DNA from 2 places in the Comamonas humi genome. Region 2 is predicted to be linked to the other one. Evidence: riboswitches for the same ligand, from Rfam matches in the RefSeq annotation. Region 2 holds a riboswitch; the other holds the start of a gene.
The links. Region 2 has a riboswitch for S-adenosylhomocysteine ahead of ahcY (adenosylhomocysteinase). Riboswitches for the same ligand answer to the same signal wherever they lie in the genome.
Positions count from the first base shown of each region.

Region 1: linked by a shared signal. The riboswitch ahead of metH (methionine synthase) and the one ahead of ahcY (adenosylhomocysteinase) in region 2 are both predicted to bind S-adenosylhomocysteine.

Region 1 covers NZ_BAAGSH010000016.1:164,392-167,802, reverse strand. Annotated here, with positions in the region: gene metH (methionine synthase) at 1-2,029, opposite strand, end outside; S-adenosyl-L-homocysteine riboswitch at 2,065-2,183, opposite strand; gene hydA (dihydropyrimidinase) at 2,419-3,411, shown strand, end outside.
Region 2 covers NZ_BAAGSH010000005.1:224,013-227,423, reverse strand. Annotated here, with positions in the region: gene ACYVKR_RS05375 (TlyA family RNA methyltransferase) at 1-314, opposite strand, end outside; gene ahcY (adenosylhomocysteinase) at 421-1,851, opposite strand; S-adenosyl-L-homocysteine riboswitch at 1,927-2,018, opposite strand; gene ACYVKR_RS05365 (acyltransferase family protein) at 2,078-3,136, shown strand; gene ACYVKR_RS05360 (peptide chain release factor 3) at 3,220-3,411, shown strand, end outside.

The DNA of each region.
Region 1 (3,411 bases), on a different contig from region 2:
TGAGCATGGCCTGCGCATCGGCCAGCACCTTGCGCGCCTCGGTGCCCACGACCTCGTCGTCGAGGATGGCGGGATAGGGCCCGGCCAGGTCCCAGGTCTGGAAGAACGGGCCCCAGTCGATGTAGCGCGCGATCTCGGCCAGGTCGAAATTCTTGAACACGCGGCGGCCCAGCGCGCGCGGCGCCACGGGCGGGTGGGCGGCGAAGTCCACCACCGTGGCATTGGCGCGGGCCTGGGCCAGCGGCCACAGCGGCGTCTTCTTCTTGTTGGCGTGCTGGTGGCGCACCTTGTCGTAGTCGGTCAGCAGCTCGTCCAGGTAGGCCTGCTTGCCTTCGCCCAGCAGGCTCTGCGCCACGCTCACGCTGCGCGAGGCGTCGGGCACGTAGACCACGGGGCCGTCGTACTTGGGCGCGATCTTCACGGCCGTGTGCACGCGCGAGCAGGTGGCTCCGCCGATCAAGAGCGGAATCTTCTTGATGCGGAAGTAGTCGTCCTTGTCCATCTCGCCGGCCACGTACTGCATCTCTTCAAGGCTGGGCGTGATCAGGCCCGACAGCCCGATGATGTCCGCGCCCTCGGCCTTGGCCTTGGCCAGGATCTCGTGGCAGGGCACCATCACGCCCATGTTGATGACCTCGAAGTTGTTGCACTGCAGGACCACGGTGACGATGTTCTTGCCGATGTCGTGCACGTCGCCCTTGACGGTGGCGATGACGATCTTGCCCTTGCTCGATACGTCCAGGCCCGCGGCTTCCTGCTGGCGCTTTTCTTCCTCGATGTAGGGAATCAGGTGGGCCACGGCCTGCTTCATCACGCGCGCGGATTTCACCACCTGGGGCAGGAACATCTTGCCCGCGCCGAACAGGTCGCCGACGATGTTCATGCCGTCCATCAGCGGGCCTTCGATCACGTGCAGCGGGCGGCCGCCGCCCTGCACCACGATCTGCTGGTAGGCCTCTTCGGTGTCGGCGACGATGAAGTCGGTGATGCCGTGCACCAGCGCATGCGACAGGCGCTCGCCCACGGTCTTGGGGTGCTCGGGCGTGCCGCGCCATTCGAGCTTCTTGCTCTCGTCCTTGGCGCCGCTCTTGGCGGCCTCGGCGATCTCCAGCAGGCGCTCGGCGGCGTCGGGGCGGCGGTTGAGCACCACGTCCTCCACGCGCTCGCGCAGCTGCGGCTCCAGGTCGTCGTAGACGCCGACCATGCCGGCGTTGACGATGCCCATGTCCATGCCCGCCTGAATGGCGTGGTAGAGAAAGACGGTGTGGATGGCCTCGCGCACCGGGTCGTTGCCGCGGAAGGAGAAGCTCACGTTGGACACGCCGCCGCTGACCTTGGCGCCGGGCAGGTTCTGCTTGATCCAGCGCGTGGCCTCGATGAACTCGACCGCGTAGTTGTTGTGCTCCTCGATGCCGGTGGCCACGGCGAAGATGTTGGGGTCGAAGATGATGTCCTCGGGCGGGAAGCCCACCTCATCGACCAGCACGCGGTAGGCGCGCTCGCAGATCTCGATCTTGCGCTGGTAGGTGTCGGCCTGGCCCTTCTCGTCGAAGGCCATGACCACGGCGGCCGCGCCATAGCGGCGGATCAGCTTGGCCTCGTGCTTGAACTTGTCCACGCCCTCCTTCATGGAGATGGAGTTGACGATGCCCTTGCCCTGCAGGCAGCGCAGGCCGGCCTCGATGACCTCCCACTTGGACGAGTCCACCATCACCGGCACCTTGGCGATGTCGGGCTCGGAGGCGATGAGGTTCAGGAAGCGCACCATGGCGGCCTTGCTGTCGAGCATGGCCTCGTCCATGTTCACGTCGATGACCTGGGCGCCGTTCTCCACCTGCTGGCGCGCCACCGACAGCGCTTCCTCGTACTGCTCGTTGAGGATCATGCGCGCAAAGGCCTTGGAGCCGGTGACGTTGGTGCGCTCGCCCACGTTGACGAACAGCGTGCCCTCGCCGATGAAGACGGGCTCCAGGCCCGACAGGCGCATGGGAGGGACGGCAATGGAGGACGGGGACGCGGCAGCGGACATCAAGCTCACCTGTGAAAACCAGAAACAGAGGACAGAACAGGTGAGCGCCGTTGCCAAGAACGGGTTCAAAGCGCAGCGCGGGCACGCCCGGCCGCCTGCCCAAGCCTGACAGGTTCGCGGCTATCACCGGCCTGCTGCAGCGCTCCTTGGGACAAGGCTGGGTATTTTAAGCCAGGCGCCGCGCTCTGGTGCGGGCATGGGCTTGGCGGCCGGCGCAGGCACCGCCTCGGCGTGCGCTTCCCGCGAAGCGCACGTTTTTTATGGCCGTGCGGCCGATATCCGAAATACAAAACCAAAACATCCGACAAACAAACTACCGATTGATTGCATAACAGATGTCATTTACATTACCACCATCAGACCCTCCCCCCAGAAGAACAGGAAGACACATGCAACCCACCTATGACCTGGTGATCCGCCATGGCCTGGTCGCCACCGCCTGCGAAACCATGGAGACGGACATCGGCATCCAGGGCGGCCAGATCGTGGCGCTCGGCAAGGGGCTGGCGCCCGGCGCGGACGAAATCGACGCCCGCGGCAAGCTGGTGCTGCCGGGCGGCGTGGACGCCCACTGCCACTTCGACCAGCCCATGGGCGACGGGCTGAAGATGGCGGACGACTTCCTGTCCGGCACGCGCTCGGCGGCCTGCGGCGGCACCACCACCGTCATCCCCTTCGCCGCCCAGATCCAGGGCGAGTCGCTGCGCGCCGCCGTGGCCGACTACCACCGCCGCGCCGACGGCAAGGCGCTGGTGGACTATGCCTTCCACATGATCGTCACCGACCCCACGGCCGCGGTGCTGAACGAGGAGCTGCCCGGCCTGATCGCCCAGGGCTACACCTCGTTCAAGATCTACATGACCTACGACGACATGAAGCTCGACGACCGCCAGATCCTGCAGTGCCTGGCGGTCGCGCGCCGGCATGGCGCGCTGGCGATGGTGCATGCCGAGAACACCGACTGCATCGCCTGGCTGACCGAGGCGCTGGAGGCCGCCGGCCACACCGCGCCCAAGTACCACGCCGAGGCGCGCCCCATGGTGGTCGAGCGCGAGGCGACGCACCGGGCGATCGCGCTGTCCGAGCTGGTGGACGTGCCCATCCTGATCGTCCACGTCTCGGGGCGCGAGGCCATCGACCAGATCCGCTGGGCCCACGGCCACGGGCTGCGCATCTATGCCGAGACCTGCCCCCAGTACCTGTTCCTCACCGCCTCGCACCTGGACAACGGCTACGAGGGCGCCAAGTGCATCTGCAGCCCGCCGCCGCGCGACAAGGCCAACCAGCGCGTCGTCTGGAACGGCCTGTCGGACGGGCTGTTCACCATCGTCTCGTCGGACCACGCACCCTTCCGCTACGAGGGCAGCGACGGCAAGAAGCCG
Region 2 (3,411 bases):
CCGGCCTGCAGCAGGCAGTCGGTGAAGCCGCCGGTGCTCTGGCCGACGTCAAGGCAGCGCAGGCCGGCGACGGACAGGCCCGTCGCCGCGAGCGCGCCTTCGAGCTTGAGGCCGCCGCGCGAGATATAGCGCGCCTCGGCGGCGTCGAGCAGTTGCACCTCGGAGCCGGCGGGAATCTCGTCGCCGTTCTTGGCCACCTGGACCCACGGCGCCAGCGGCGACAGCCGCCATTGCACGCCGGCGGCGATCAGGCGCTGCGCCTGCGAACGCGTGGACGCATGGCCTGCATCCACCAGAAAAACATCGGCGCGCATGGCGCTGTCCTCTCTTGTTTTGATAGCTACTGGCGCTTGTTGCTGGCCGAATTCAAATGCTTTTCTATTTAAAAACGGCTGATGGCAAGCGCCAGAAGCTATTGCTTTAGTAGCGGTAGGTATCGGGCTTGTAAGGGCCCTGCTTGCTCACGCCGATGTAGGCGGCCTGGCTGTCGGTCAGCTCGGTGAGCTGGGCGCCGACCTTCTTCAGGTGCAGGCGGGCGACCTTTTCGTCGAGCACCTTGGGCAGCACGTAGACCTTGCCGACCTCGTAGGCGTCGGTGCGGGTGAACAGCTCGATCTGCGCCAGGGTCTGGTTGGCGAAGGAGTTGCTCATCACGAAGCTGGGGTGGCCGGTGGCGCAGCCCAGGTTCACCAGGCGGCCCTTGGCCAGCAGGGTGATCTTCTTGCCGTCGGGGAAGGTGATCTGGTCGACCTGGGGCTTGACCTCTTCCCACTCGTACTTCTCGATCGAGGCGACGTCGATCTCGTTGTCGAAGTGGCCGATGTTGCAGACGATGGCCTGGTCCTTCATCGCGGCCATGTGCTCGTGGCGGATGATGTCCTTGTTGCCGGTGGTGGTCACGAAGATGTCGCACTTGTCGGCGGCGTATTCCATGGTCACCACGCGGTAGCCTTCCATCGCGGCCTGCAGGGCGTTGATGGGGTCGATCTCGGTCACCCAGACCTGGGCCGACAGCGCGCGCAGCGCCTGGGCCGAGCCCTTGCCCACGTCGCCGTAGCCGGCCACGCAGGCGACCTTGCCGGCGATCATCACGTCGGTGGCGCGCTTGATGCCGTCCACCAGCGATTCGCGGCAGCCGTACAGGTTGTCGAACTTGCTCTTGGTCACCGAGTCGTTGACGTTGATGGCGCGGAACAGCAGCGTGCCCTTGGCCGACATCTCGTTGAGGCGGTGCACGCCGGTGGTGGTTTCCTCGGTCACGCCCATGATCTGGGCGCTCTTGCGGCTGTACCAGGTGGCGTCCTGCGCCAGCTTGGCCTTGATGGCGGCGAAGACGATGCGCTCTTCCTCGCTGCCGGGGTTGGCCAGCACGGACAGGTCCTTTTCGGCGCGCTTGCCCAGGTGCATGAGCATGGTGGCGTCGCCGCCGTCGTCCAGGATCATGTTCGGGCCTTCGCCCTCGGTGCCGGCGGCGCCGAATTCAAAGATCTTGTGGGTGTAGTCCCAGTAGTCTTCCAGCGACTCGCCCTTGATGGCGAACACCGGCGTGCCGGTGGCGGCGATGGCGGCGGCGGCGTGGTCCTGCGTCGAGAAGATGTTGCACGAGGCCCAGCGCACGTCGGCGCCCAGGGCCTTCAGCGTCTCGATCAGCACGGCGGTCTGGATGGTCATGTGCAGCGAGCCGGTGATGCGCGCGCCCTTCAGTGGCTGGGCAACAGCAAACTCCTCGCGCACGGCCATCAGGCCGGGCATCTCGGTCTCGGCGATGCGGATCTCTTTGCGGCCCCAATCGGCCAGGGTGATGTCGGCAATGGCCGAGTCTGCGGAAACGGGGCGAACGGCAGCGTTCATGGTTTTCTCCAGTGACGAATGAAAAACCACGTTCTGCGGGGAACTTGGGGGAAGAACACCTCACCGCACAGAAAGCGTGGGTGAGCGTCGTTGCGGGTGCAATGGACTAGAGCATTGCCGACTTTTCGAGCCTCGCACCGCCTGGTGCTGCAACGCTCCTCGAAAAGCGAAGAACGCGTATTGTAGCGGAGCCCTACAATCCCCGCAGACCCTTTTGCTGTTTTCCATGGCTTCCTCCCTGCACCGCACCAATTCGTTCGACATCCTCCGGATCAGTGCGGCCCTGGCCGTGATCGTGTGCCACCACTACTACATCAGCGACCGCCAGGGGCCGCCCTGGATGAACGTAGGCATGATCGGCGGCGTGGCGGTGATGACCTTCTTCACCATCAGCGGCTACCTGGTCACCGGCAGCTGGCTGCGCGAGCCGCGCCTGCTGCCCTTCGCCGCCAAGCGCCTGCTGCGTCTGTGGCCGGGCATGCTGGCGGCGGTGGTGCTCAACATCCTGGTGTTCGGCCTGGCCTTCACCAGCCTGCCCGCCCTGGACTTTCTGCGCCATCCGCAGACGTTGGAGTACTTCCGCAACCTGCTGCTGTACCGCGCCTATGTCAACCTGCCCGGCGTGTTCGAGCACAACCCGCTGGCCCTGCTGATGAACGGGCCGCTGTGGACGATCCCCATGGAGGCCATGTGCTATGCGGTGCTGGCCGCCGCCGGCGTGCTGGGACTCTTCCGCTACCGCTGGCTGGCCACGCTGGCGCTGCTCGGCTATGTGCTGGTGTTCATCGCGCGCTACAACGCCGACTTCACCGGCACCATGATGCACTGGTACGAGTACCCGGCCTACTTTGCCTGCGGCGCGCTGCTGGCGCTGCACCGCGACCGCTTCGCGCCGCACGCGCTGGCCATCACGGGCGGCCTGATCCCGATCGCGCTGTTCTTCTGGCTCACCGGGCTGCAGCACACCGCCGGCCTGCTGGTGCTGCCCGCGCTGCTGATCTTTCTGGGCTCGCAGTCCTCAGCCTTCTCCGGCCGACTCAGCCGGCTGGGCGACCCCTCCTACGGCATCTACCTGTCGGGCTGCCCGATCGCCCAGGCGGTGTACGCCACGTGGCCGGGCATGAACTTCTACGCCAGCATGCTGCTGTCCTGCCTGCTGGCGGTGCTGCTGGGCTACCTGCTCTGGCACGCCATCGAGTCGCCCGCGCTGCGGCTCAAGCGCCATCTGCCCGCGCCCGGCAGGACTCTCGGCCCCCGTCCTCGCCGCGCCGCCGAGGCCGGGTAAAATCGCCGCAGTTCCAGCCAGCGCCCGCTGGCTTTGTTTTTTGCCGCCCGCTCCGGGCTGGCTACAGCCCTAGCATCCGAACCGTGTCCTACGCACCCGAAACCCGCCGCCGCCGCACCTTTGCCATCATCTCCCACCCCGACGCCGGCAAGACCACGCTGACCGAAAAGCTGCTGCTGTTCTCGGGCGCGATCCAGATCGCCGGCGCCGTCAAGGGCCGCAAGGCCAGCCGCCATGCCACGTCGGACTGGATGGAGATCGAAAAGCAGCGCGGC